DNA from 4 places in the Synechococcus sp. LTW-R genome. Region 1 is predicted to be linked to each of the others. Evidence: predicted binding sites of a transcription regulator. Region 1 holds the regulator's gene; each other region holds the start of a gene.
What was found. Region 1 encodes NtcA, which controls nitrogen genes in cyanobacteria. Its sites were predicted from a motif close to GTANCNNNNGNTAC; they were not measured.

Region 1 (7,146 bases):
ACAGTAACGAGACCAACTCCTTGCCAGAGAGCACAGCCCGACATGGCTCAACGCACCCGCCTGGGAGATCTGCTGCGTCCCCTGAACTCCGAGTACGGCAAGGTTGTGCCCGGCTGGGGCACCACGCCCGTGATGGGCGTGTTCATGGCCCTTTTCCTGGTGTTCCTGCTGGTGATCCTCCAGCTGTACAACAAATCGTTGATCCTCGACGGCATCACCGTGAACTGGAACGGCATCGGCTGATTCGATGAACGTGTTTGGGATCGGACTGCCAGAGATGGCGGTCATTGCCGCTGTCGGTCTCTTGGTGTTCGGTCCCAAGCGTTTGCCCGAGCTGGGTCGCACCCTGGGCAAAACCCTGAAGGGCTTCCAGTCCGCGTCCAAGGAATTCGAGAACGAATTCCGCAAAGCCGTCGACACGGTGGAAGCGGAGGTGAAGTCCGACCCTCAGCCTCAACTCAAGGCCGAAGACGAGCAAGCGGCCGGTTGAGAGCGCCATGGCTCCGTTGAGTCTTGTTGTTGGTTTGGGGAATCCCGGCGAGAAGTACGCCGGCACCCGCCACAACGTTGGTTTTATGGCGCTTGAGCAGTTGGCGAAGCGTCAAGCCAGCAGCTTCAAGCAGCAGTCCAAGTTGCATGGTCTCCTTGCCGAAGTGGGGCACGGGGCAGAACGCTTGCGGCTGCTCATGCCCCAGACCTACATGAATGAGAGCGGTCGCTCGATTCGGGCTGCCCTCGATTGGTTTGGCTTTGAGCCTGCCCAGATGCTGATCCTGGTGGACGACATGGATCTTCCCCTGGGTCGGTTGCGCTTGAGGCTCTCGGGCGGTGCGGGTGGCCACAACGGCTTGCGCAGCAGCATTGCCCACCTCGGCGGACAAGAGTTTCCCCGGCTGCGTATCGGCATTGGTGCCCCGGCCTTGAATCCGGTGGAGCGCAAGCAGCGCACCGTTGGTCACGTGCTGGGCCGCTTCGCCGCAGCCGAGCAACCGGTGCTCGATGAGGTGATCGATGAGGTCTTATCGGGCCTTGATCTGATCCAGCGCCTGGGTTTTGAGCGGGCCGGTAACAGGCTCAACGGTTTTGTGGCTCCCTCTGCCGCCAAGCTGGTCGAGCAACCCACCGCCTGAGTCCGCGTGAGTCGCCTCCCCACCACAACGGCGCAATTGCGGGTGCTCCGCCAGAGCTTTAGCCAGCGGGTGCTCGAGGGCGAGGTCAGTGCTGGCGGATTTGAGTGGACGTTCGCCTGGTTCTTTGACCGCGGGGAGTTGCAGGTGGAACCGTCCCTGGGCCGGGCTTTGATCCAGGACGCCCTGCTGCGTTTTCTGCTGAAAACCGATTACCAGCTGGAGGCGGGGGGGGACTACGCCTTCAACGTCCGGGCGAAGTTTTAAGGCCCAGCACGGTCAAGCCAGGCTCGCGCTTAAGCGTCGTTCCCCAGTGGCGCTCGAGCAGGAGTTGCGCGACCACATCGTCGTAGTCCCGGGGCGGCAGGCGTAGGCCCTCCGGCAACAATCGCCGCCATCCCCTGGGGGGCTCCAGCTGCCAGTAGCGCGCGCGGGCGGCCAGGGTGGTTCCGGCTTCAGGGATCACCTGGACCCTGAGCCCCAGGGCGCTGAGTTGCTGTTGCCAGTGTTTGCTGCCAGTGCCATTGCCGAGCACCACCGCCTCTATCCCAGCGCCGTTCTGCCAGCTTTGAATTTGAGCGAGGCAACCGTCGGGGGAGAGCACGCCTGCGGCCAGGACCGTGCCTGAGCCCTCATCAGACAAGACCAAGCCGCATTTGCTAAGGCCTGGATCCAGGCCGAGCCAGGCGCTCATGGGCGCTGCCAGCGGATGTCCACGGCAACCGGATCGGCCAGATCGCTGTTCGCCCTGGAGACGGCCTCGAGTTTTGCGGTCTCGCCGGGAGGACGGTTCACCAGGGCCTCGGCCAGTTGGCTGACCCGCGTCGGATCGAATTGCAAACCATTGGCCAGGGCCCCTTGGCGTTGGGCGCGGGTTAAGGCTGCGGCTAGGAGCAGGTTGAGGCGGCTGCGCACCTGGTCTTGGGAGCGTTCATCGGCCTCCAGCACGGTGGTGGCCAGTTGTTCGCCGCTGCGAACGACCCGCTTGTTGGGCCTGACATCTGGGAATGCGACCACCTGACGCTCGCCCTTGAGCACGTTGGCAGCTGAGATCAGACTGACCACCCACTCGCCGCGCTTGCTCAGGGTGGTCTCCAGCTTGCTGATGTCGCTCCGCGGCACCAGCAGGATCTGACGGTTCGGTGTCTCCCCGGGCAGCACCCGTTGGTAGACGTTCAAATTTGTGCGTTGCAGCAGGGCGTGGATGACTTCCCTGGCCTGACTGGCGTTCTCGATCCGGACCTTGGCGACCTCGAGGGGTTGCCCGCTGCTGATCACCACATCGCCTTGCCGCAGGGCAATGAGGTTGCGTTCCAGGCGCTCCAGTTCTTGGCTGCTGGTCTTGATCTTGATGTTGAGCTTGGCGAGCTCAGCGCGGTTCCGCTGCAGGTCGGAATCCTTGGCCGCGATGTCGCGGCTGAGGCGATCGCGTTCAACTTCCAATTGCCGGCGCTGCTCCATCAGCGGGGCCAGTTCCTTTTGGAGTCGGTTGGCCTGCTGTTCGACCACCTTCAGTTGGCTCTGGGCTTGGCTGCGCTCCTGTTCGGCACTGCGCAGGGCACTGCGGCTTTGGGCTAAGTCCTTGCGGCTGCTGGCCAGGGCATCACGGCTATCCCGCAGACGTTGTTCGATCTGATCGAGTTCGAACAGCCCGGTGCGCAGGCGATCACTGACGAGCAGCATCAAGCCCAGTGAAATCGCACTGATCAAGCTGCCGGTCAGGACCGTGATGACCACGGCCGTTTTCTTGGGCCGCAGCCGAAACAAGCTGAGCCGCGCCTTGCCGACCTTGGATCCCAAGCGATCCCCCAGGGTGGAGAGCACTCCCCCGAGGATCAGCAGCGCCAGGATCAGGATCCAGCCGGACACGACGTTGGGCGACGACGGTCAGTATCGGTTGCAGGCGGTGGGAAATCAGCGGGGATCAGCCACCCGGTCAGCCGTTTAGCTGAAGCGCTTCGCCAGGGCAAGCGGGTCGAACACGGTGATCTTTTTGCGGTCGATCTGCACCAGGCCGTCGTTGCGGAGGTCCCCCAGAAGCCGGGTGATGGTGACCCGCGTGGAGCCGATGGCCTCCGCGATGGCTTGGTGGGAAAGACGCAGGTCGATCGTGATGCCGTCGCTGCTGGGAACCCCAAAATCGCGGCAGAGCACCAACAGGAAACTCACCAGGCGCGAGGACATGTCGCGGTGGGTGAGGGTTTCGATCATGGTCTCGGTTTGCAGGATCCGAGAGGACAGACCTTGCAGCAGGAGCAGTCCCACCGCAGGGTCCTGTTCAATCGCCTTGCGCACCGAGGTGGCGGGGGCCGTCACCAGCTCGACACGGGTGAAGGCGATGGAGTGATAAAAGCGATCCGAGCGTTGGCCGGTCAGCAGGGAGAGCACCCCGAACAGGCTGTTTTCCCGCAGGAGTGCGACCGTGATCTCTTCGCCCGATTCGTAGACCCGGGAGAGGCGAACGGCTCCGCGTTTCAGCAGGTAGACCTTTTCGGCTGGATCTCCGGGGAAAAAGATCGTCTTGCCGCGCTCGACAATTTCGGTCGTGCTGCCGCTCAGCCCCCGGATGACATCCAGGAGCGTTGCATTGGGTGGCAGCGGACTTCCCGCGATCGGTGCGATCACAGAAGTACCGGTAGTAGGGCTAGGGGAGTAGCGGCTGAATCCTTGCGTTGCCACGACCATTTCAGCGCGACTGAAGTCTGCTGGAACCTACGGATCAGTCCAGGGCGGCCGTGTAGCCATTGAAACTAATTCGGGGCTTCTTCCAAAGCCTTGGTCTGAGCCGCTTGGAGTTGCTGGATGCCAGCTTCGGCGAGGTCCACCAGGGAAGACAGCTGTTGGCGGCTGAAGGGTGCGCCTTCGGCGGTGCCCTGAATTTCGAGCAAATGCAGCTCTTGATTCATCACCACGTTCAAATCCACCTCGGCGCGGCTGTCTTCGCTGTAGTCGAGATCCAGCAGGGCGGCTCCATCCACGAGGCCCACCGACACCGCCGCCACCTGGCCGATCAAGGGTGAGCCCTCCAGCACTCCGCGTTGTTCGAGCCGTCGCAGTCCAAGGGCTAGGGCCGCCCAGGCTCCCGTGATCGAAGCGGTGCGGGTCCCGGCATCGGCCTGCAGCACATCGCAATCGATCTGCAGCGTCCTCTCCCCCAGCAGCTCGAGATCGAGGCAGGCCCGAAGGCTGCGGGCAATCAAACGTTGAATTTCCTGGGTTCGGCCGCTGAGCTTCATCAGCTCCCGCGGCTGGCGGCTGGGGGTGCTGGCGGGCAGCAGCCTGTAGTCGGCACTCAGCCAGCCCTTGCCAGAGCCCTTGCGCCACTTCGGGACACCCTCCTCGAGGCAGACGCTGCAGATCACTGCGGTGCGACCCGTGTGAACGGTGACGGAGCTCAGGGCGAAGCCCATCGGATCCCAGCCGAAACGCGTGCTGCGTAGATCCGAGGTGCTGCGGCCATCCCGCCGGGGTTGGGTGCTGGTCATGGCCTCGATGGTACGGGTGTTTGCACTACAGGTAGTGCTTGTTGCTTGCCGGACGGCCTAACGCCGCTACATTCAGGATCCCAAGCGGCAGCCATGCACTCGATGACGGCCAGCATTGCAGCCACTCCCAGTGCAACTCCCCGTGCTGGACACCTGCGTCCGCTGGCCTCGATTCCAGCGTCGGCCCCCGCCCGCAGCGTGCGCCTGGCGGCCCAGCAGGAGGGGCAGCTCCAGGTGCATACGGCGCCCTTTCGCGGCAGCTTCAGCGGCGTGTTCAGTCAGGCGTTGCGCAGTGCTGGATTGGGGAGCCGCGTGCTCGTCAGCCAGTTCCTCAAGGGCGGTGTTGATCAAGGTCTGGATCGCAGCGTTTGGCTCTGCGGCCGTCTGCAGTGGCTTCGGCCTGCCGTGGCGGGTTGCCTCGCCGAGCCCATGCCGGCATCCCAGGCGGATGCCGCGGCTGTGCGGGAGGTTTGGGAGTACACCCGCGAGCAGCTCTTGGGCGGGCAGCTGGATCAGCTGGTCCTCGATGAGCTGGGCTTGGCTGTTGAGCTGGGTTATTTGGCGGAAGCGGAGGTGGTCTCGGCCCTGGAGCAGCGGCCGTCCAACCTGGATGTGATCCTGACGGGGCCGTCCATGCCCACGGCTTTGTTGGCCATGGCCGATCAGGTCACCCAGCTGCGCCGAGGTTTCTAATGCTCAAGAACGACCGTTGGATTAACGAGCAGGCCGCCCAGGGCATGCTCGAGCCCTTTCAGCCGCAGCTAGTCCGTCATCTCGATCCGGAGAACAGTCAAAAGCCGGTCTTGAGCTTTGGCTGCTCCTCCTACGGCTACGACCTGCGCCTGTCGCCCCAGGAGTTCCTGATCTTCCGGCATGTGCCCGGCACGATCATGAATCCCAAGCGCTTCAATCCGGCGAACCTCGAGCCGGTTCCGCTGCATGAGGACGAGGACGGGTCCTACTTCATCCTCCCGGCCCATTCCTATGGATTGGGTGTGGCGCTGGAGAACATGCGGGTGCCCCCCAACATCACCGTGATCTGCCTGGGCAAGAGCACCTATGCCCGTCTTGGGATCATCGTCAATACGACCCCGGCCGAGGCCAGCTGGGAGGGCCATTTGACTCTGGAGTTCAGCAACTCCTCCGGAGCGGACTGCCGGATCTACGCCAACGAGGGCATCTGTCAGTTGCTCTTCTTTGAGGGCGACCCCTGCGAGACCACCTACAAGGACCGGGCCGGGAAGTACCAGCACCAGCCCGAGCGGGTCACCTTGGCGCGCGTTTGACTTTCTCGATTGAGAGTCTCTGGTCCGTTGGTGAGGCTTTCTTTTAACTAGGAGTGTCTTTCCAGGTAGTCGCCAAAGTTGGGGCAAGTCGCGATGCTTGTTCTGCTGAGCGCTTGATCGAAGTCCTGTTCAAAACATAAATACTGCCTGGGTTGAGTCATTTGCGCGATCTGTGGAACAAGCCACATGTTTGCGACCGATTGGATCAGAGACAAGCTGATCAGGGTGATGGCGAGAAATGGCGTAATGGACCCTCTTGAAGAGGTGTGCCATGTCGATATGCAAAGGGTGAGGAGAATCAGTGCAGGAATGATGAGGTAGAGCTCGTAGAAGCCGCGAGGCCGCATGGCATTGGCGATCCAAATGCTGCAGCACAGGCCCAGTAGGCAGAGCAGCCAAGTGGCCTTGGAAGCACTCGGCTTGTGTTGGCTCCGTATTGTTTGGGTCAGCAGAGAAATGGCCAGGCCGGCTATGACTAGTAGTGTGATGCAGGGGCTTGAGATGAAAAGATCTGAGAGGTATTTATCGATTCCTTCTTGAAGAAGAATAAGCCGATTCTCGCCGCCAGAGAAGCCCAGTGCGTTGCTTGGAAAGCTGAAGACCTGTACTGTTCAGACCGGGTAGGCGAGCACCCTGGAGATCAGGAGGGTTATCGCTCCATACAGCAAGCCGACCCGCCAGGTTGCTTTGACTGCATTCCGTTCAGATGAGCTTGCCCGTGTTGTCAAAATGAGGAGGACATTCGTTGCTGCCCAGAACGGCAGATCAAGCTCGGTTCTGACATGTTGAAATCGATTCAGCGATGCGAAGACTGGGCCAGAGACAGCAATCAGCCATATCCCTGAGCCCAAGATCAGGGATATGGCGATGGCTTTTAGGTTTTGAAGGTTGAGGGAACCTCCGCGGTGCGAAATATTCTCTTCGTCCGTATTGAGGCATTGATGTCCGAGAATCAGTACGAATAAAAATGGGGTGATGATGAGGATTTGAACCTTGCAATAAGCGGCGACTAAGAAACAGGCCATGGCAGCAGCGCTGGCTGCCCTGCAATACGGTCCTGATTTCAGATTAGGTAGTAGTAGAGCAATGTTGAGATAGGCCAGCAGGAAAAAGGTGCTGGTCAGCTCATTTCTGATTTGAACGGCTGATTCTAGATTCCCGAGGCACAGGCAGCATGTGATGACGCTGATAGTTGTGAGCCAGCGTTGAATGCCGAGTTGGCGCAGGGTTGGCCAAAGTAAAAGGCTC
Region 2 (7,146 bases), 1.2 Mb from region 1:
CTATGTCGTGCTGACGGTGGCGGCGAGCTTGATTGCCACCCTGGGGCTGTTGGCTGATAGCGCTGCGGTGGTGATCGGGGCGATGTTGATTGCCCCCTGGATCCTGCCCCTGCGCAGTGCCTCCTTCGCGATCTTGGAGGGCCGGTTGGCACTCGTGGGTCGGGCCCTCCTGACCTTGGCGGTGGGGGTGGCGATCACGGTGTTGACCTCAGCGGCCCTGGGCTTGGTGGCCAACCTGCCTGTGCTCGGCGATGAGGTGCTCGGACGCACAACCCCCAACCTGCTGGATTTGGGAATTGCCCTGGTCGCGGGCTCGGTGGCCACCTATGGCCGCCTCAAACCGGAAGCGGTCTCCTCGGTGGCAGGAACGGCCATCGCGGTGGCCCTGGTGCCGCCGGTCTGCGTGCTCGGATTGCTGCTGGCGTTGCAGCAATGGGACCCCGCCAAGGGGGCGGCCTTGCTGTTTGCCGCCAACCTGCTCGGCATCCTGTCGGGGGGCCTGCTGACGTTGGTGGCCACCCAGGCGAGCCTGCGCCAGCAGCTGTTCCGCAGCCAGATGGGGCTGGTCAGTTTGCTGCTGACCGGCCTGCTCTTGATCCCGCTGACGGGTGGCTTTGTCACGCTGCTGGGTCAAGCGCAGCAGCGGCAGGCCCTGGAAGAGGTGGAGCGGGCGATTACCGAGAGCCTGCGTAAAAACACCATCACCTTGGGCCGGGATTCTGAGCTCACTGACGTGAAGATCGATTGGAGCCAGAACCCGCCCTTGATCAAGGCGGCGGTGCGGGTGAGCCGGCCGAACTTGCCAACCCCCAAGCAGGTCGCGGCCGTTCAGGACTTCATTAATAAGACCCAGAAATTCCGTTATCGGCTTCTGGTGCAGCGGGTTTCGATCGATGTGATCGGTCCTGAAACCGAACCCAACCCGGAGCCGATCCCGGTGGAGGAACCCAAGGAGCAGGCGCCCGAACCGGTTGAGCCGGCCCCGGTGCCTCCGACTCCTCCCGTGACGGCCCCGGCTCCGCCCGCTTAACGCTCAGGAGACATTTCGGCTGTTCTGTGCACAATTGGGCCAGTCCGCTGCTGGCCATGCCTGACGCCCTCACCTTCCTGGAGATCGTGGCCGGCATCTCGCTTCTCTTTGGCGGGGGAGAGTTGTTCGTGGCAGGGGCCGTGGCGCTCTCGCTGCTGCTCGGCATCCCCCAGATCGTCATTGGTTTGACGGTGGTTGCCTTTGGCACCAGCGCCCCTGAGTTGTTTGTGAGCCTGCTCTCGACCCTTCAGGGCAGCTCAGGCGGTGATTCGATTGCCGTGAGCAATGTTCTGGGCTCGAACATCTTCAATGTGATGGTGGTGCTGGGCGCGAGCGCGGCGATCACGTCCCTGCGGGTGCGCAGTCGCTTAGTCCGGCGTGATGTGCCCCTGTTGCTCGCGGTGTCGATGGCCACGTGGGCCATGGCTTCATCCGGCAGCTTCACCTGGGTTGCGGGTCTGGCCCTGTTGACGGCCCTGGTGATCACCCTCGTGTGGGAAGTCCGCTCAGCCCGGGAAGACCACGAGGAAGGCCTCGATGATATTGATGCGGAGGGGGCTTCAACCACTCCGGTGGCCCTGTTCAAGTTGGCCGTGGGCCTGGCGCTGCTGGTGGTGGGGTCCCAAGTGCTGATCAAAGGGGCGATCGCGGCGGCCCAAACCCTGGGGGTCAGCGAGGCGGTCATTGGTCTGACGATCGTCTCGGCCGGAACCTCGATGCCTGAGCTGGTGACCTCCCTTGTGGCGGCCTATCGGGGCAAGGCGGACTTGGCCATCGGCAACGTGGTGGGCAGCAACCTTCTGAACCAACTGCTGATCCTTGGGCTCTGTGCCTTGTTCTCTGGTCAGGACGGTCTGCTGGTCAGCCCGGAGCTGCTCCGCCGTGACTTCCCTGTCATGGTGCTGACGACCCTGGCCTGCCTGCCGATTTTCTGGAGTGGCGGCGTGATCAACCGCCTGGAAGGTTGGTTGTTGCTCGGGGCCTATGGCCTCTATCTGATTGAGCAGATCCTGAGCAGCACTGCGGCACCAGGTATCGATGAATTCAGGCTCTTTGTCCTGGTGGCGGTCCTGCCGCTGGTTCTCGTTTTCCTCACCTGGACCTCTCTGCGTTGGATGCAGCAGCGCAAGGCCGCTGGCTAGAGAGGCGGCGCTTCAGTTCAGAACAACGCTCGGGAGCATGGAGACGCTGAGCCCAGCCGCGGTGGCGTCGCTGTAGAGACTCTCGCTGCTCTCCCGGTTCAGATTCACCTTGCCGGAGCAAATCAGCTCCCAGGTGTCATTGGCGAAATGGGTTTGCAGCCAAAGCATCCCCAGAACACTGCGGTGTTTGAGGTTGTAGCTCGCTCCGACGGACGTCAGGGTGATGTCCATGGCCCAAAAAAAACCTCCCCCTATTCCAGGGGGAGGCGTCGGATGCTGATGTATCAACGCGAACCAAAATCAAAAGCCTTGGTTTTGCTGCGTGATCAGCCCTGGTTGACTTGGGCCGCGGCGTCCGCCTGACGGTGGTGGTAGTGGTGGCCGCGGTACTGGAGGTCGACGGAGGCGTCGACGGCAGCGGCTTCGTGGCGTAGAGGGGCCTCGAAGTGCTGGCCCCGGTAAGCGTGCTCAACAGGGATGGCGGCGGGCTGTTCGTGGCTGGCGGTGTCGTAGCTGACGCCCCGGTATTGCAGTTTGCTCATGGTGGTCATCGGGCCTCGAAGGGTCGGTGGGTTGTCCGCTTCGTGGGAAGGAGCGTTGCTTCGCCTTGCGGTGGGCTACTTCCGGTGGAGCCAGGCCCAGAGGGGGCTCCCTCAACGTTTTGTCCTTCTGCAGCATTTCTAGCGGAATAGGAATGTTCACAGTGAACAAAATCTGTGTATCTGTACTTTTTGTAATATTGTGTGTGATTTCTCGAACATCTTTCCTTCATATTCGTTCCGGTGGCTCGGTCGTCTTTTCGAGTCAAATTGCTAATTTGTAGCGACTGCCACCTTGACGGGGTTGGTTGATGCGGAACATTGGGTCTAATGGCGGTTATCCGTCATCCACCCAGCGACTGCTTTTTGATGACTGTTGCTTCTGCATCTCGGCCTCGGCCGAAGAGCCTGCAGGAAGCGAGTTTGCTTGAGGGACCGCAGCTCCTGCTCCGCAAGGTGCGAGGTTTTTCCTCTGGCCGCTCGTTGACCTGGTTGGCCTGTGTACCCCTGGCTCTCTTCGGTCTGGGTGTCTTCAACCTTTCAGCTCACGCAACCGAGTTGCCAGAGCTCAATGCAGCCTTCTTGGCTAACAACATGTGGCTCTTGGTGGCCACGATCCTGGTGATCTTCATGAACGCCGGTTTCGCCATGGTCGAAGCCGGGATGTGCCGACAGAAGAACGCCGTCAACATTCTCGCCAAGAACCTCTTCGTGTTCGCCCTTGCGGTGACCGCCTATTGGTTCATTGGTTACTCACTCATGTACGGCGGCTCCGTCGCTGACGGCTGGTTCTATTTCAACGGCCTGTTCTTTGACCCCACTGTCACCGCTGAGATGGTGACTGACGGAAGTCTGGTCCCCACCGTTGACTTCCTCTTCCAGGCCGCTTTCGCGGGCACCGCTGCCACGATCGTTTCCGGTTTGGTTGCTGAGCGCGTCAAGTTCGGTGAGTTCGTGATCTTCGCTCTCGTCCTGACCGCGTTTATTTACCCGATCTCCGGCTCCTGGCAGTGGAACGGCGGCTGGCTGAGCGAGCTCGGCTTCATTGACTTCGCTGGCTCCTCCATCGTTCACTCCGTTGGGGCTTGGGCCGGTCTGGTGGGCGCCATGCTGCTTGGCCCCCGCATCGGCAAGTTCGTGGGCGGTAAGCCTCAGGCCATCCCTGGCCACAACATGTCGATTGCAACCCTCGGCGCGCTAATCCTTTGGATTGGCTGGTACGGCTTTAACCCCGGCTCTGAGCTGGCGATGGACCAGTACGTGCCCTACGTGGCAGTGACCACCACCCTGGCTGCTGCTGGCGGTGCCATTGCGGCCACCATCGTCTCGACCCTGACCTCGGGTAAGCCTGACCTGACGATGATCATCAACGGCATCCTGGCCGGTCTGGTGAGCATCACCGCAGGTTGCGGCAACATGACCCTGGTGGGTTCTTGGGTTGCCGGTGCCGTGGGTGGCATCATCGTCGTCTTCGCGGTCTCCGCACTCGACGCCGCTGGCATCGACGATCCCGTTGGCGCCTTCTCCGTGCACGGTGTGTGCGGAGTTTGGGGCACCCTTGTGATCGGCCTTTGGGGCGTGGATGGCATGGATGTGGGCTCCGCCGGCATCGGGCTTCTCAATGGTGGCGGCATCAGCCAGCTGGGTATCCAGGCCCTGGGCTGTGCGGCCTATGCCATTTGGACCATCGTCACCTGCTGGATTGCTTGGTCGGTGATCGGCGGTCTGTTTGGTGGCATCCGCGTCACCGAGCAAGAAGAGATCGAAGGTCTCGACATCGGCGAGCACGGCATGGAGGCTTACCCCGATTTCGCCTCGGCGAAGTGATTCTCTGACCGGTACTCCCTGGGCCCGCTTCGGCGGGCCTTTTTTATTGGCCGGCTGTACTGGCCTGTCAGCATGCAAGCCAACGGCCGTCCAGCTCTTGCCCTGCCCGCGCTGCGGTGCTCGCTTGATCACCAAAACCGAGCAGCCGCCTGTGCGCTTGGTTTGCGTGGAGTGCCGGCAGGTGCTGCCCCAGAACGCCCAGGTGCCAATCATCACCTTGGTGGTCCGTCACTTTTGGGGCGTGACGCTGCTGTTCGGCTTCGTGGTGGTTCCACTGCTGGTAATGAGCCTTTCGCCGTGGATTGAGCGGGTCCCCCGGGCGCCCCGCACCCACTTGAGCACCACTAGATGAAGTACATCGCCTGAGCCTGGAGGCGCGCATCCCGCTGTGCGAGGAGATCCGCCAGGGTTGTGGACTCCAGCAGCGTTCGCCGCTGGTCCGTGAGCTGAGTGTCGAGGGCGTGCAGCACCTGTCGCTCCAGACTCGGTTGAACCGCCTGCTCCGGTTCAGATCTGCCCTCCAGGCAGTCGAGCACCTCGCTGAGATGGATCGTTGCGGCGGGTCGGGTCAGTTGGTAGCCCCCCCTGGGGCCGCGGCTGCTGTTGAGCAGGCCCTCTTTGCGCAGGCTGGTCAGCAGCTGCTCGAGGTAGCGCTCGGGAATGTCCTGGCGCTGGGCGATGGCGGAGACCTGCAGCCGTCCTCCTCGGGCCTCGATGCCAGCGAGTTCAAGTAGGGCCAGGAGCCCGTAGCGGGTTTTGGCGTTGAAGGACAACGGCGCGACTTGGGTTGATTCCACGGTAAAGCACTTGGGAATTGTTAGTGCGTGGTTCCCTTTTGGCTATTGGCTTCTGCTATCCCTTTTCCCTTCGGGTCGTAGTTCCCGACCTCATTGCCGTATTTCTTGACCTGTAGGCTGAATGCCTTGCCCGATCGCCCCTGTCTTGGCTGATCTTGTTGCTGCCGCTCTGCAGCCCGAAGCATTGATCACGCTGCTGGTGCTGATCGGCTCGGTCGTGCTGTTTGTGTCCGGTTGGCTGGCCCCGGATCTCACGGGCCTGCTGGCCGCCGGGTTGCTCGTCAGCTTTCACGTGATTGAGCCGAGGGAGGCCCTGGAGGGCTTTGGCAGCCCGGCCCTGATCACCCTGGCGGGTCTGTTTGCGATTTCCGCGGGATTGTTCCGCAGTGGTGGTTTGGATCGCCTGCGGGCCTTGATTGGCTCCGATGCGATTCGCAGCCCCAAGCGAATGATCGCCCTAATGGTGACTGTGGTCGGCCCCGTTTCTGCGGTGGTCCCCAACACCCCGATCGTGGCCAGCCTGCTGCCGGTGGTCGAGGGCTGGTGCAAGCGCCGCCGCATTTCCCCGTCGAAGGTGCTGCTCCCCTTGTCCTTTGCGACGGTGCTCGGGGGCACCATCACCCTGCTGGGCAGTTCGGTGAACCTTTTGGCCAGTGAGGTCAGCAGCCGTCTGGGTTACGGCAGTTTTGGCCTGTTCAGCTTTACCCCGATTGGCTTGGGGGTCTGGTTGCTGGGCGGCTCCTTGATGGTGCTGCTCGCCGATCGCTTTCTGCCGGACCGGGGGCGCGATGACGATGACCTGATCGCCGATCTCTCCAGCAGTGGCTATTTGACGGAGGTCAAGATTCCCCTGGGCTCGGAGCTGATCGGTCAATCGCTCCATGCCACCCGTCTGCAACGGCGCTTTGACCTCGACGTCCTCGAGCTCCACCGCGGCACGGAGCGCTTCATGCCGCCCTTGGCCGATCGCACGTTGATGCTGGGTGATCGCTTGCTGCTGCGCTGCAACCGCGACGACCTGCTGCGGCTGCAGCAGGACCACACGGTGGTGCTGGCCCCCACGCCCGAGCAGCCGGTGAGCTTGGAGCAAGACAACAGCCAGCGAATGGTGGAAGTGCTGTTGCCTTCGGGCTCCACCTTGGCTGGCGATTGCCTGCGGGATTTGCGCTTCAGGCAGCGCTACAACGCCACGGTCCTTGCGTTGCGCCGCGGCAATGCCGTGCTGCGGGAACGGCTGGGCCGGGCTCAATTGCGTGAGGGCGATGTTCTCCTGCTGCAGGGGCCGAAGGACGCCATCCGTGGCCTTCAGGCCAACAACGACTTGGTCGTCCTCGAGCAGCTGGAGAAAGATCTGCCGACGGTGAGCCGCAAGTGCGTGGCTCTGCTGATTGCCGCCCTGGTGTTGCTGCTGCCCAGTTTTGAGGTCATCCCCCTGGTCGCGTCCGTCCTGCTGGGCACGGTGGCGATGGTGGTGACGGGGTGCCTGCGGGCCGGTGAATTGCAGCGGGTGGTGCGCCTGGACGTCCTCGTGCTCTTGGGCTCCTTGGCCAGCTTCAGCGTCGCCCTGGAGAAAACGGGCTTGGCCTCGGCCCTCGCCCAGGCGTTGTTGCTCGGCCTCAGCAGTTGGCCGGTCTACGGCGCGATGGTGGCGGTCTTCCTCTTCACGGTGGCCCTGACGGAGGTGATGAGCAACGCCGCCACCGTGGCGATGTTGATTCCGATCGCCGGTCAATTGGCCCAGGGGTTGGGCTTGCCGCCGATGGCGCTGATCTACATCGTGCTGTTCGGCGCCAGCCAGAGCTTTCTCAGCC
Region 3 (7,146 bases), 410 kb from region 1:
GCGCCCGCCGATGGCGCGAATCGTGTCTTCGACAAACCCCGCTTCGTTCAGCGTGTCGCTGTGGATGCACACCTGCACATCGAAGCGATCGGCCACGCTTAAACAGCAATCGATGGCGGCCGGCGTTGTCCCCCAGTCCTCGTGAAGCTTGAGCCCGCACGCCCCGGCGTGGACCTGCTCTTCAATCGCCTCCGGGGTGGAGGCGTTGCCTTTACCGAAGAACCCGAGGTTCACGGGTAGCCCCTCGGCGGCCTGCAGCATCCGACCGATGTGAAAGGCCCCTGGCGTGCAGGTGGTGGCGTTGGTCCCCGTGGCCGGTCCCGTGCCGCCGCCAAGCAGTGTCGTCACTCCACTGGCGAGGGCCGTTTCGATCTGCTGGGGGCAGATGAAGTGAATGTGGGTGTCGATCGAGCCCGCCGTGAGGATGTGGCCTTCACCGGCAATCGCTTCGGTGCCTGGGCCCACGACGATGTCGACCCCCGCTTGGGTGTCCGGGTTGCCCGCCTTGCCGATGCCGCAGATGCGGCCATCACGGATGCCGATGTCGGCTTTGACGATCCCCCACCAATCCAGGATGAGAGCGTTGGTGATGACGGTGTCGACCGCTCCATTCGCGCGGGTCGTCTGGGCTTGGCCCATGCCGTCGCGGATCACCTTGCCGCCGCCGAACTTCACCTCATCGCCGTAGACGGTCAGGTCCCGTTCCACCTCGAGGATGAGCTCGGTGTCCGCCAGACGCAGGCGATCGCCGGTGGTGGGGCCGTAGGTCTCGGCGTACTGACGGCGTGAGATGCGGTAGGGCATGGGGTGTCAGTCAGTCGAGGGGGCCGTTGATCAGGCCGTTGAAGCCAAAGACGCGCCGCGCGCCGGCGTAGGGAACCAGTTGCACCTCGCGACTGTCCCCTGGCTCGAAACGAATCGCGGTGCCGGCAGGAATGTCGAGCCGCTGTCCCCGGGTGGCTTCGCGATCGAAGTGCAGGGCGGCGTTGGCTTCAAAGAAGTGGAAGTGGGAGCCCACCTGAACGGGGCGATCTCCGGTGTTCGCCACCAGAACCGTGGTGACGGGGCGACCGCTGTTGAGTTCCAGCTCGCCCGGTTCAGGAATCAGTTCCCCGGGAATCAATCCAGCCATGGCTGATCAGCGAATGGGGTCGTGCAGGGTCACGAGTTTGGTGCCGTCCGGAAACACCGCCTCGATTTGGACTTCGTGGACCAGTTCAGGAATCCCTTCCATGACCTGATCGCGGCTCAGCCAGGTGGTGCCCTCAGCCATCAGCTCTGCGACGGTTTTTCCGTCCCGGGCCCCTTCAAGCACCAGAAAACTCAGCCAGGCCACCGCTTCGGGATGGTTGAGCTTGAGGCCGCGGTTTAAGCGGCGTTCGGCCAGCAGGGCCGCGGTGACGATCAGGAGCTTGTCCTTCTCCTGAGGGGTCAGATGCATGGTGAGGCGGGAGCCTGATCCACTGGATGGGTCCCCATCACTCTCGTTCTGGGCCGGGTCCTCCTCTGTTCAGACTGAACAGTCAGGCCTGGGGGCAAGCGGGTTCTCCTGGAAGGGCCAGACCCGGGGCGGCTCCGGTGGGGCAAGTCCTTGGACCGCCCGAATCAGGGCCCAAATCCGGCAGAACCAGAAGCGGGCGGCCTGGCTGGAGGGGCCGCGGTAGCGGGCCACGAGTCCCTGTTCGAGCGCGCCGCAGGCCATGGTTCCCTCCAGGCCTGCCCGTTGTTCGCGGCAGCTGTGGAGTAAGGCCTCGAGCGCGGTTGAGCTCAGCGGTTCCCCGGCAATCCAGGCCAAGGAGCCAAAGACCGGTTGGTCCGCCATGCCGTGCTCACCCGTCAGTGCCGCTCCATGGAGCTCAAGGCGGTCCACCAATTCCCAGTGCTCGTCCTTGGCTCCGGTGCGGGTGACTTCCAGGGCAGAGCGCCAGCGGCCTTGCTGGAGGTCTTCGCCGGCTGCCGTGCGTCCGAGCCGCACAACCTCGGCCCCGAGAAAACTGGCGCCCGGTGCCAGTTGGACGCGGCAGGTCTGTTCAAACAGGCCATTGGCGTAGAGCACGAGCTCCTGCGGGAGCCACTCCAGCTGGCTGCCTTGCTGCAGGTTGAAGGTCAGGGTTTGCCGTGACCAGGCCCCCTGGGGGTGTTGGCGGGAGCGTCCGACGCTGCCGTAGACCTTCTGGGCCGCGACGCTGGTGAGCAGGGCCTGGCTCTGGGGCTGGAGCTGGGCCGTGATCTGCAGTTCGTCGCCGCCCACCAGACCCCCGGCGGTGTGCAGGATTGGCAGCTCGCAATGGCCACTGCTCTGCAGCTGTGCCCGCTGCAGCTTCAGCGGCGAGCTGGCCTGACCTTGATGGATGGTGCGTTGGCGATCCGTTGAGCCCCGCCGTTCGAACTGGAGGTCGAGGCGCCCTCGCCACGCGGATTGCGGTTCAGCCATGGCCGCATACTCCGGTCCCGTCGCGCCTGCTTTGGTAACAATCAGCACAAAGGCCAGGGGTGGTCACTTGTCAGGGTGATGCCTTTCGGATCCCATCAGGTGGAGCAGGGTTCAGCGATCGTCTTGGTGGAGCGTCACTCCGAGGGAGCGCTGCCCCAGTCCGGGGCCGCCCCCTTGCAGTTGGCCCTGACGGCTGATGAGCGCACGAGCCTGCGGGGCCATCGCCGCAGTTGCTGTGGCCGTGATCTCGTGCTGCAGCTTCCCCGTGGCGCGGCTCTGCAGCCCGGGGATTGCCTGGTCAGCGACGACGGTCAATGGCGGGTGCAGGTCGAGGCGGAGCCGGAGCCGGTGATGCACGTCCGCAGCACTGACCCCTTGGCCCTGCTGCAGGCGGCTTATCACCTGGGGAATCGCCACGTGGCGATGGAGTTGCATCCCGACCGCCTGGTGCTCTTGCAGGACAGCGTCCTGGCGGACCTCCTGCGGCAACGGCAGCTGCAGGTGGAGTGTCTCGATGCGCCCTTCCGGCCTGAGGCCGGTGCCTATGAGGGCGTTCCCCATGCCCACTCCCATGGCTGATCGGCTCCGGCTCTATCAGTTGGTCAGTCCGGCGCTGCCGGTGGGGGCCTTCAGCTATTCCGAGGGCTTGGAGGTCTTGGTTCAGTCCGGTCGGCTCAGCTCCGAGCAGGCGATGGAGGATTGGCTGAGGGCGGAGCTGCTGCGTGGTGGCGTGGCCATGGAGGCCGCCGCGCTTGCGCCCTTGATGGCGATGCTGCGCGCCTGGAGCGCTGGTGAGCCGGAGGCGGAGCGGCAGCTGCGAAGCCTGGATCGTTGGTTGCTGGTGCAGCGCGAAGCGGCGGAGCTGCGGGCCCAGCAACGCCAGATGGGACGGTCCTTGGTCACGTTGTTCGCCGACCTCGGTTGGCCCCTGCCCCAAGTCGGGGTCCCGTTGGCCTGGCCAGCGGCCTACGCCTGGGCTTGCGTGTCCCTCGCGTTGGATTCGCCGGAGGTGGAGGAGGCCTACCTCTACTCCTGGGTTGCCAATCAGCTCAGTGCGGCGGTCCGTTTGGTTCCGTTGGGCCCGACCCAGGCCCAACGCCTGCAACTCAAGCTCGCCCCCCTCTTGGCCCAGCGGGGGCAGGAGCTGGCGGCGCTGGATCCGCGGCAGCATTGGAACGGAGCGGTGGGGGCGGGGACGGCCCAGTTGCGCCACGCGGAGCTTTACTCCCGTTTGTTCCGCAGCTGAGCCGATCACCATGCTCAACTTCAACGGTGCTCAGGGGCTGAGGCGATGACGACCAGTCGTTTGCGGGTGGGTGTGGCCGGTCCGGTCGGCTCGGGGAAGACGGCTCTCGTGGAGGCGCTCTGTCGTCGTCTGCGTGACCGACTGGAGCTGGCGGTGGTCACCAACGACATCTATACCCAGGAGGACGCCCAATTCCTGACCCGCGCTGGAGCGCTGGAGCCCGGGCGCATTCGTGGCGTCGAGACTGGAGGCTGTCCCCATACGGCCATTCGGGAGGACTGTTCGATTAACCGAGCGGCCGTCGCGGATCTCGAGGAGGCCTATCCGAATCTCGATCTGGTGCTGGTCGAGAGCGGTGGTGACAACTTGGCGGCCAGCTTCAGCCCGGAGCTGGTGGACCTCTGCATCTATGTCATTGATGTGGCGGCTGGAGACAAGATTCCGCGCAAAGGCGGTCCTGGCATTACGCGATCCGACCTGCTGGTGATCAACAAGATCGATTTGGCGCCCATGGTGGGGGCCAGCCTTGAGGTGATGGAGCGCGACACCGAGCGGATGCGCCCGGGCCGCGGCTGGTGTTTCACGAACCTCCACAGCGGAGAAGGCCTGGAGCAGGTCGAGACCTTTCTGTTGCAACAGCTACCGAGGTAGCTGTTGATCTGTTGCCGTTGATACGGCGCAAAAGTCGCCGAATTCTTTTTGAATTTGACTCAAGTCTGGCTGGACTCGTAATTGTCGATTTGGTGCTGATTGCTACCTGGGAAGCCCTGCCTCGATCAATACATTCCTCTTACCGCTGAACGACGGCGGCGGCCTTCATTGATTCAAAGTTATGGCATCTCCTTTGATGCGCAAGTCTTCGTTGCGTCTGCTGACCGGTGCAACGGCCCTCGCTACTTCGCTGAGCTTGGTGGCCTGTGGTGGCGGTGACTCCGCCTCCAATGTTCAGTACGACGACACCGTCAAAGTCGGGATCCTTCACTCCTTGACCGGCACGATGGCGATTTCGGAGTCCACTCTGGTGGACACCGAAAAGATGGCCATTGATGAGATCAATGCCGCCGGTGGTGTCACCGTTGACGGCAAGAAATACAAAATTGACTACATCGTTGAAGACGGCGCATCCGATTGGCCGACCTTTGCTGAGAAGTCCAAGAAGCTGATCGATCAGGACAAGGTTCCTGTGGTCTTCGGTGGTTGGACCTCCGCCAGCCGCAAGGCGATGCTGCCCGTCTACGAGTCTAAGGACGCCTTCCTCTACTACCCGATTCAGTACGAGGGTCAGGAGTGTTCCAAGAACATCTTCTACACCGGTGCAACTCCGAACCAGCAGTCGGAGCCCGCCACCGAGTTCATGTTTAAGAAGTCGCCTGCCGCTGGCAAGCCCTTCTTCCTCGTGGGATCCGACTACGTCTTCCCCCGCACCTCCAACACCATCACCAAGCAGCAGCTCAAGTCGCTGGGCGGCAAGGTTGTGGGTGAGGACTACCTGCCTCTCGGTAACACCGAAGTGGCTCCGATCATCGCCAAGATCAAGAAGGCGATGCCCAATGGTGGTGTGATCATCAACACCCTGAATGGTGACCAGAACGTTGCTTTCTTCAAGCAGATCCAGGACGCCGGTCTGACCCCGGCCAATGGCTACTACGTGATGAGCTACTCCATCGCGGAAGAAGAGATCAGCACCATTGGACCTGAGTTCCTCGAGGGCCACTACGGCGCTTGGAACTACATGATGTCGATCGACACCCCGGCATCGAAGAAGTTCGCCGCTGACTTCAAGAAGAAGTACGGCAGCGATCGCATGGTCGCTGACCCGCAGGAGTCGGCCTACAACATGGTCTACCTCTGGAAGGCCGCCGTCGAGAAGGCCAACAGCTTCGATGACAACAAGGTCCGCGAAGCCCTGATCGGCATCGAATTCGATGCACCCCAGGGCAAGGTCAAGGTGATGCCCAACCATCACCTCTCCCAGACCGTGCGCATCGGTGAGATCACCAAGGACGGTCAGTTCAAGATCCTCCAGTCCACCAACGGTCCTGTGGCTCCTCAGGCCTGGAACCAGTACGAGCCCAGCTCCAAGGGTTACGCCTGCGACTGGACGGACGCCAAGAAGGGTGAGCGCTACAAGCTCTGATCGCCCTCTCCGGCCGCTCTGACTGATGGGGGAGTCCTTCCGGGGACTCCTCTTTTTCTGCTTTCTCCCCTGCTTGCCTGCTTCGGATTTCCGTGCAACTGCTGTTTGAAAGCCTCTTCAACGGCGTGGCCATCGGCTCGGTGTTGCTGATGGCCGCCCTTGGACTGGCGATTGTGTTCGGCTTGATGGGGGTGATCAACCTCGCCCATGGCGAGCTGATCATGCTCGGCGCCTACACGACCTACGTCGTGCAGCTGATCTTCAAGCTGCCGGCCTTTGAACCCGTTTACAACCTCTATGTCTTGGTGGCGATTCCGCTGGCCTTCGTGGTGAGCGGCGTCGTCGGAATCCTCTTGGAGCGGACGGTGATTCGCCGTCTCTACGGCAATCCCCTCGAGACCTTGCTGGCGACCTGGGGGGTGAGCCTGATCCTGCAGCAGTTCGTGCGCAGTGTTCCCCTGGCCACCGCCGCTGGCGTGGTGCTCGCCCTGGTGGTGGGCTTCAGCTTGCCGTTGGTGTTGCCCGCCCCCCTGCTGGAGGGACCGCGGGCGCGACTCGTGCGTGCCGGTTGTTGGGCGACCTCGGCCTTGGTCGGGGTGCTCTTGGCGGGTGGTCTGGCTTCTCAGATCTCGCGGATTGCCCGCGCCACCTCCAGAAACGTCGACGTGACTGCGCCGCAATGGATGCGTGGTGGCTTGGAGTGGGCCGATCTCACCCTGCCGGTGCCTCGGCTGGTGATCATTGTGATGACCGTCGTCTCGGTGCTTGGCGTCACCCTGTTCCTCAACCGCAGTGTTTGGGGAACACGCATCCGCGCCGTGACCCAGAACCGGTCCATGAGTGACTGCCTGGGCATTCCGACGGACACCGTCGATGTCCTCACCTTCGGCATTGGTTCTGGACTGGCGGGGATCGCCGGCGTTGCGGTCTCGCTCCTCGGCTCGGTGGGGCCGAATGTCGGCGGCTCTTACATCGTTGGCTGCTTCATGGTTGTGGTCCTCGGTGGCGTGGGCAATCTCTTTGGCGCCGTCCTGGCGTCATTCACCATTGGATGGCTCACGGATCTGATCGGTGCTGGTCGTCTGCTGACGCTCTGGCCTGCGATGCCTTCTCCGCTGGCCGCGACGGTGAAGTTCTTCGCCACGACGAGCATGGCGCAGGTGATGGTCTTCGCCCTGATCGTTCTGTTCTTGCAGTTCCGTCCCGCGGGCCTCTTCCCGCAGAAGGGACGCATGGTGGAGGCCTGAACTGATGTTTCAACGTTTTCAGCAGTCCCGCTGGCCGCAGCTCCTGCTGTGGGTGCTGATCATTGCCGCGATCGTTGCGGCA
Region 4 (7,146 bases), 390 kb from region 1:
AACCCCGGGTTGGTCTTCTGATCAGTGGGGATGAATTGCTTCCCCCGGGCCAGCCCCGGCAGTTGGGGGAGATTTGGGAGAGCAACTCCACCTTGCTGCGCGGTCTGCTGGAGCGCCTGGGTTACGAGGTTGCCGTGCAACGGGTGGTTGGCGATCAACCGGAGCCATTGCGTCAGGCCTTGCTCGCATTGGCCGAGGACTGCGACGTGGTGGTGAGTACCGGCGGGGTCTCCGCCGGCGATACCGACTGGATCCGTCCCTTGGTGGCGGAACTGGGGGAGGTGCGGTTTTGGAAGTTGTTCCTTAAACCTGGACGCCCCTTGGCCTGGGGGACGGTGGCCGGTACGCCCTTTTTTGGTTTGCCGGGCAATCCCGTCGCCGCCGCTGTGACGGCCTTGCAGCTGCTCTGGCCGGCCCTGCAACGGCTGGAGGGTGCCCAGGTTCAGCTGCTGCCGCGTCTACGGGTGGCCTTGGAGCAGCCCCTGCGGCGGGGCGCCGGCCGCCCGGAGTTGGCGCGTGCCTCCTTGGTGGTGGCCGAGGACGGTCGCCTCTTGGCGCGGGTCGCGGGCTCCCAGGCGTCGTCCCGCATTGGCTCCCTGGCGGGGGCGGACCTGCTCTTGGAGATCCCCGCTGAGCTGGGGAGCCTGGAGGCGGGGGCGGAGTTGTGGGCTCAGCTGCTGCGGCTGCCCATCTTTTAAAGGGGGGTGTTGCCCTCGATCCACTGGCTGGATCCATCGGCGTTCCATTCCCGCTTCCAAAAGGGGGCGTTGTGTTTGAGCTCTTCGAGCAGCTCCTGGCAGCAGCGCTGGGCTGGACCGCGCCGGTCGGCCCAGACCGCGACGCAAACGATGGCCTCGTCCACGGCGATGCGGCCCACCCGATGCTCGATCAGGCAGGCCAGGGCGCCATGGCGTTGGCTGACGGAGGTGGCGATGCGCTGCAGTTCCGCTTCCGTCATCCCCGGGTAATGCTCGAGCTCGAGTGCCACTACGCCATCGCCTGCGCGCACGCGCCCGATGAAGGAGCTCGTGGCCGCCGCCCGCGGGAGGCCGGCCTCCAGGAGTCCCTCCTCCCAGTGCTGCAGCACCTCCAGGGGATCGAACCGCTCTGGATGCAAACGAATCAAGGTCGGGATCGGCCTGTCCATCAGCCCCCACTGATCGGCGGCAGGAAGGCCAGCTCGTCTCCGCTCTCGAGCGGCGTGTCGGCGCTGGCAAAGCGTTGGTTGATGGCCACTCGCACCCCATCGAGGGATCGGGCGAGGCCCAGTTCAGCCCACAGCTGTTTCGCGGTTGTCGGTTCGGCGAGGGGCCAGTCCCGCTCCCCCCAGCCGGCTTGCTCCCTGAGGCTGGCGAAGAGGCGGACGCGGATTGAGCCTGGTGCGCTGGAGCCCATGCTTCAGACGCTACCCAGCGGGGCGGCAAGGTTTGGCAGCATCAAGGCATTGCTTGCATCCCGCGCTTGGGCCTTTCGATTGCGCTGTTGACCGTCTCTGACACGCGGACCCTCGCTGAGGATCGCTCGGGGGCTGCGCTGCAGCAGCGGCTTGAGGGGTCAGGCCATCAACTGTATGAGCGCCGTTTGGTGCCGGACAACCGCTACCAAATCCGCTCCGAACTGAGCCGTTGGATTGCCGATGAGGCGGTGCAGGTGGTCATCAGCAGTGGCGGCACCGGTTTGACCGGACGCGACGGGACGCCGGAGGCCGTCGAGCCGCTCCTGGACAAGACCATCGAGGGCTTCGGCGAGCTGTTTCGGGTGCTCTCCTTCGAGACCATCGGCACCAGCAGCCTCCAGAGCCGTTGCCTGGCCGGCGTGGCCAATGGGACGGTCGTCTTTGTGTTGCCGGGGTCCCTCGACGCGGTGGAAACCGCCTGGGATCGTCTGATCGCAGCCCAGCTCGACGCCACGACCCGTCCCTGCAACTTGGTGCAGCTGTTCCCCCGGTTGCGCGAAGCGCCGTGACGGGCTTGGAGCCCGGGCTGCTGCTCGCCCTGGGGCTAATTGCCTTCCACTATGCCTGCGTCGGCCATGCCGGTGCCTCCGGCTACATCGCCAGCCTGGCCCTCTTCGCGGTGCAGCTGGAGTGGATCCGGCCCATGGCCCTGGTCATGAACCTGGTGGTGGCGAGCCTGGCGAGTTGGCGTTTTTACCGCGATGGCCACCTGCCGGTCGTCGTTCAGCGGCGCCTGCTGTTGCCGCTGCTCTCCTGCTCCATTCCGGCGGCCCTGCTCGGCGGCAGCTTGCGCTTGCCCGGTGAGGGCTTGAGCCTCTTCTTGGCGATCGTCTTGCTCTTTTCTGCCCTGCGGCTTTGCTGGTCTCCCTCAGAGCGCACGGGCGGGGCCGTGGCCTTGCCGCCATGGCCTGTGGTCTTGCTGACGGGCGCGGTGCTGGGCCTGCTGGCCGGGTTGAGCGGGACCGGTGGCGGCATCTTTTTGACGCCGCTGGTGCTGCTCGCGGGTTGGCTTCCGATCCGCCTGGCGGCCGGGGTCTCCTCGGCTTTTATCTGGTGCAATTCCTTGGCGGGGCTCAGTGGTTGGCTGCTGAGCTACGGCGCGTCAGCCCTGCCTCCAGCCCCGCTTTTGCTGGCCCCCTTGCCGCTGGTGGCCCTGGCGGGAGCCCTGGGGAGTTGGTGCGGCAGTCGCCGTTTTCAAGAGGTCTGGATTCGCCGCCTGTTGGCGCTGGTCTTGCTGCTGGCCAGCCTGAAGTTGTCCGGCCTCTTGCCCTTGCCCTAGCCCCCCAGGTAGGCCATCTCCGCTTTGGGCTGCCCCGCGCTGGACGTGCGCTCTTCGCTGTAGCGGTCCTGGCGCTGGTGCCAGAGCTGGCCCATCGCGCGGCGGAGCTGACTTGGGCTCTGCAGCCAAGGCTTGAGGTCTTGGCCTTCGGAGGCGAACAGGCAGGTGTAGGCCATGCCATTGGCGGTGACCCGCAGCCGGTTGCAATCGCCGCAGAAGGGTTGGCTGATCGAGGCCACCACGGCGACCGCGCCGTGGCCATCGCGGTAACGCCAGCGGCTGGCGGTGCCATGGGCGGCACGCCCAAGGGGCTCCAGGGGCCAGTGGTGGCTGAGGCGCTGGAGCATTTCGGCGGCGGGGACGACGTCCTCGGGGGACCAGCCATTGCGGTTGCCCACATCCATCGTTTCGATCAGCCGCAACTCCAGGCCCTGCTCCCGGGCGAGGGCCGCGAGGGGGAGCAGTTGATCGTCGTTGCGGCCGCGTTGGATCACGCTGTTGAGCTTCAGCTCCCCAGCGGCCGGATCAAATCCAGCGGCTTTGGCCGCGGCGATGGCCGCCAGGACCTGCTCCAAGAGCTGCTTCCCCTGCTGCGGCCGGCCACTCATCTCCCCCACCAGCGCGGGGTCGACGGCATCGAGGCTGATGGTCAGGCGTTGCAACCCGGCTTGCCGCAGCCGCAGCGCGCGGGCTGGGCTGAGCAGGACGCCATTGGTCGTCAGCGCGATGTCTCTCAGGGCGCTGAGGGGGCTGCCCGCTGCCCGGCGTCCCTGGTCGATCGCCTCGAGCAGGTCGTCGAGATCGGGGGCCAAGAGGGGTTCTCCGCCGGTGAGGCGCAGGCTGCCGACCCCCAGGCTGCAGGCCGCTTCGATCACCCGCAGCCGCTGCTGCGTGCTCAGCCGGTCGGCGGGCTCCTGCCCGTCGGGTTGGCAGTAGGGGCACGCCAGGTTGCAGCGCGCCGTCAGGGAAAGCCGCAGGACTCCGAGGGGACGCTGGAGTTGATCGGTTGCGGTGCCTGCGCTCATGCCATCAGCCTGGCGCGCTCGGCCGGGGTGTTCGCATTGATCAGCGGCTGGGCGGGGAGCACTACAGCTTGATGGGGGATGGTGGCGAGCCAGGCCTGCCAGCGCCGCTCTCCGCTGGCCAGGACCTCGGCCAGACCGATGCGTTGCTCGGCTCCACCGGGATAGATCCCCAGCAGGGGCTGCAACCGCTCGCCGTCATGGGCCACGGCGGCCTGGCTGGGGGAGTGCTTCCACTGCGCGATCAATGCATCCAGTGCGCTTCGGGTGAGCTGGGGCATGTCCACTGGTGCCACTAGAAGGGCGCTGTCGCTACCCCTGGGAAGGACCAGCTGCAGGGCGTGGAGGGGGCCTTGGGCTGGTGTGGGCTCGAGGGCCAATGCAACCCGCTCAAGTTCGGCGATGAGGTCGGCATGGCTGCTGTGTTGGCTGCAGACCGCCACGGAGGGGCAGACCTGGCTCAAGAGTTCAGCCGCATGGGACAGCCAGCTCCCGCCGTTGGGGTGGGGGAGGGCTGCCTTGTCCTGGCCCATCCGCCGGCTGGCGCCGCCGCAGAGCACTGCTCCCTCGAGCCGCATCGGAGTCATCGCGGCACGATGGTTCCCCGGGAACCCCTTGAAGCGTCGCTGTTGCTACAAAACGGACCTGAACTGTGGCCGTAGCGACAACTGATAAGCGCCATTAATTCCTGTCATTAGAGCCTGCTCTGCTTTGCGCTCGAGTTGTTCTTTGGTAGCTGTCGTTACCCGAGTCTGTGGGTGGCGAGTGGTCCAATCTCTTCAGCGCTTGATGCGCTGTCCCCCTGGTCGCTGCTTTTTTTGAAGGCCTGGGCTCATCCCACTGTCCCTGTCCTCCATGCTTAGCGATCTTTGGTCGCTCCAGGGGAGATATCGCACTCTTCATCTCACCTGGTTCGCGTTCTTCCTGACGTTCGTCGTCTGGTTCAACCTTGCTCCTCTAGCGACAACCGTTAAGGCCGATCTTGGTCTTGATCTTGGTCAAATTCGTACCGTTGCGATCTGCAACGTCGCTCTCACGATTCCCGCCCGCGTGCTGATTGGCATGCTGCTGGACAAGTTCGGTCCCCGTAAGACCTACTCGGGCATTCTTGTCTTCTCGGTCATCCCCTGTCTGCTGTTTGCATCGGCGCAGGACTTCAACCAGCTGGTGGTCGCTCGCCTGCTGCTCTCCATCGTTGGTGCCGGCTTCGTGATCGGCATCCGTATGGTGGCGGAGTGGTTCCCGCCCAAACAAATCGGCCTTGCTGAAGGCATCTACGGCGGTTGGGGCAACTTTGGCTCCGCCTTCTCCGCGCTGACTCTGGTTGCCCTGGCTGGCTTCCTCTCCTTCTCCGGCGGCTTCGAGCTGCCCACTGGCGCCATCTTGAATTGGCGTGGAGCGATTGCTCTGACCGGCATCATTTCGGCCGTCTACGGGGTGATCTACTTCTTTAACGTCACCGACACTCCTCCCGGGAAGACCTACCAAAAGCCAGCCAAGTCTGCCGGTCTTGAAGTCACCTCCATGCGGGACTTCTGGGGTCTGCTGGGCATGAATGTTCCCTTCGCGGCCATTCTCTGCGTGCTCTGCTGGCGCCTGCAAAAGGTTGGTTTCCTGAACGCCGGCACCTATCCCCTGGCGCTCCTCGCTGTTCTGGTTTGGTTTGGCTTCCAGACCTGGGGCATTATTCGCACCAACCGCGACCTGATCAACGGCGTTAAGCAGTACCCCAAGGAGGACCGCTACGAGTTCAAGCAGGTCGCCATTCTGGAGCTCACCTACATCGTGAACTTCGGATCTGAGCTGGCCGTTGTCTCCATGCTGCCCACGTTCTTCGAGACCACGTTTGATCTGCCGAAGGCCACCGCCGGCATCTTGGCGTCCTGTTTTGCCTTCGTGAATTTGGTGGCTCGCCCTGGTGGCGGCCTGATTTCCGACAAGCTCGGCAGCCGCAAAAACACCATGGCCTTCCTCACCGGTGGCCTGGGCATTGGTTACTTGATCATGAGCATGATCAAGCCGGGCACTTTCTCCGGTGGCCTGGGCATCACCGTCGCGGTGTTGATCACGATGCTCGCCTCGTTCTTCGTTCAGGCGGGTGAAGGCGCCACCTTCGCGATGGTGCCCCTGGTCAAGAAGCGCGTCACCGGTCAGATCGCAGGTCTGGTCGGCGCCTACGGCAACGTTGGTGCAGTGGCTTACCTGACGATCTTCAGCCTCCTGCCGATGTGGATGGGTGGCGGCAAGGATCCTTCTGCCGAGATCGTTGCCTCCTCCAACAGCGCCTTCTTCCAGATCCTCGGGATTGCCGGACTGATCGTCGCTTTCCTCTGCTTCTTCTTTCTCAAGGAGCCCGAGGGTTCCTTCTCTGAAGAGCACGCTGACGAGAAGCTGCTCGTCAACGCTTGATCCACCCCATTACAGGGGTCTGTTCGGGGCGGCCATGCTGAGCCGCCCCTTTTTTCTTTTGACGCTGTTTCGGTTGTGGTGATGGCCTCCGGCAACGTGCGCAGCCAATGCCCCTACTGCGGTGTGGGCTGTGGTCTTGAACTGATTCCACCGGCCTTGCCCGGCCAGGCGGTCAAGCGTGATGCCGAGGGCAATCCCATGTGGACGGCTCGGGGTGACCGCCAGCACCCTTCGAGCCTGGGCCAGGTCTGCATCAAGGGCGCGACCGTTGGCGAGACCTTGGGTCGTGGTCGGCTTCGCGAGCCCCTCTACCGCGCCAGCCTGGACGAACCGTTCCAACCCATCACTTGGGAGCAGGCGATGGACCTGCTGGTGGGCCGCATCCGCAGCACCTTGGCCACCAAGGGGCCCGATGCGATTGCGATGTATGGATCGGGCCAGTTCCACACCGAGGACTACTACCTGGCCCAGAAGCTGCTGAAAGGTGCCCTGGGCACGAACAACTTCGATGCCAACTCCCGCCTGTGCATGAGCTCCGCGGTGGCGGGCTACACCCGCAGCCTGGGCTCCGATGGTCCGCCCGCCTGTTACGAGGATTTGGACCACTGCACGGTGGCCTTCCTGATCGGGACCAACACCGCGGAATGCCACCCGGTGCTGTTTCAGCGCCTCTTGAAACGCAAAAAGCGCCATCCCGGCAGCGTGAAGATCGTCGTCGTCGATCCCCGCTTCACGGAGACCGCGAAGGCTGCGGATGTGCATCTGCCGATTGCGCCTGGTACGGACTTGGCGTTGCTCCACGGCCTGGCCCATTTGGTTCTCCGCGAGAACGGTCAGGACCCGGCCTTCATTGACGATCACACCGAGAACTACAAGGCCTTCTTTGATTTGGCGGCCCGCTGGACGCCGCGCAAGGTTGCTCGGTTCTGCAACATTCCAGAAAAGCGGCTGCGGGAGGTGGCGGAGCTCTTCCACCGCCG

Region 2: H0O22_RS02075 (ammonium transporter) is a predicted target of NtcA. The motif match lies at 2,992-3,005, and genes of this name have one in related genera.
Region 3: urtA (urea ABC transporter substrate-binding protein) is a predicted target of NtcA. The motif match lies at 4,424-4,437, and genes of this name have one in related genera.
Region 4: H0O22_RS10875 (NarK family nitrate/nitrite MFS transporter) is a predicted target of NtcA. The motif match lies at 4,490-4,503, and genes of this name have one in related genera.

The regions. Positions count from the first base shown of each region.
Region 1 covers NZ_CP059060.1:1,566,554-1,573,699, reverse strand. Annotated here, with positions in the region: gene psbH (photosystem II reaction center phosphoprotein PsbH) at 43-243, shown strand; gene H0O22_RS08985 (TatA/E family twin arginine-targeting protein translocase) at 248-490, shown strand; gene pth (aminoacyl-tRNA hydrolase) at 498-1,130, shown strand; gene H0O22_RS08975 (DUF3146 family protein) at 1,137-1,394, shown strand; gene H0O22_RS08970 (resolvase) at 1,372-1,821, opposite strand; gene H0O22_RS08965 (DUF3084 domain-containing protein) at 1,818-2,996, opposite strand; gene ntcA (global nitrogen regulator NtcA) at 3,072-3,812, opposite strand; gene rph (ribonuclease PH) at 3,878-4,612, opposite strand; gene H0O22_RS08950 (cob(I)yrinic acid a,c-diamide adenosyltransferase) at 4,715-5,305, shown strand; gene dcd (dCTP deaminase) at 5,305-5,898, shown strand; gene H0O22_RS08940 (hypothetical protein) at 6,510-7,146, opposite strand, start outside.
Region 2 covers NZ_CP059060.1:343,650-350,795, forward strand. Annotated here, with positions in the region: gene H0O22_RS02055 (DUF389 domain-containing protein) at 1-1,030, shown strand, start outside; gene H0O22_RS02060 (calcium/sodium antiporter) at 1,087-2,172, shown strand; gene H0O22_RS02065 (hypothetical protein) at 2,185-2,403, opposite strand; gene H0O22_RS02070 (DUF4278 domain-containing protein) at 2,499-2,714, opposite strand; gene H0O22_RS02075 (ammonium transporter) at 3,081-4,538, shown strand; gene H0O22_RS02080 (hypothetical protein) at 4,636-4,890, shown strand; gene H0O22_RS02085 (Rrf2 family transcriptional regulator) at 4,883-5,335, opposite strand; gene H0O22_RS02090 (SLC13 family permease) at 5,481-7,146, shown strand, end outside.
Region 3 covers NZ_CP059060.1:1,974,222-1,981,367, forward strand. Annotated here, with positions in the region: gene ureC (urease subunit alpha) at 1-804, opposite strand, end outside; gene H0O22_RS10965 (urease subunit beta) at 815-1,132, opposite strand; gene H0O22_RS10970 (urease subunit gamma) at 1,139-1,441, opposite strand; gene H0O22_RS10975 (urease accessory protein UreD) at 1,511-2,434, opposite strand; gene ureE (urease accessory protein UreE) at 2,513-3,013, shown strand; gene H0O22_RS10985 (urease accessory protein UreF) at 3,006-3,680, shown strand; gene ureG (urease accessory protein UreG) at 3,726-4,331, shown strand; gene urtA (urea ABC transporter substrate-binding protein) at 4,528-5,817, shown strand; gene H0O22_RS11000 (branched-chain amino acid ABC transporter permease) at 5,910-7,064, shown strand; gene urtC (urea ABC transporter permease subunit UrtC) at 7,069-7,146, shown strand, end outside.
Region 4 covers NZ_CP059060.1:1,955,217-1,962,362, forward strand. Annotated here, with positions in the region: gene H0O22_RS10840 (molybdopterin molybdotransferase MoeA) at 1-698, shown strand, start outside; gene H0O22_RS10845 (molybdenum cofactor biosynthesis protein MoaE) at 695-1,147, opposite strand; gene H0O22_RS10850 (MoaD/ThiS family protein) at 1,147-1,395, opposite strand; gene moaB (molybdenum cofactor biosynthesis protein B) at 1,462-1,965, shown strand; gene H0O22_RS10860 (sulfite exporter TauE/SafE family protein) at 1,962-2,735, shown strand; gene moaA (GTP 3',8-cyclase MoaA) at 2,732-3,760, opposite strand; gene H0O22_RS10870 (molybdenum cofactor guanylyltransferase) at 3,757-4,344, opposite strand; gene H0O22_RS10875 (NarK family nitrate/nitrite MFS transporter) at 4,613-6,166, shown strand; gene H0O22_RS10880 (nitrate reductase) at 6,248-7,146, shown strand, end outside.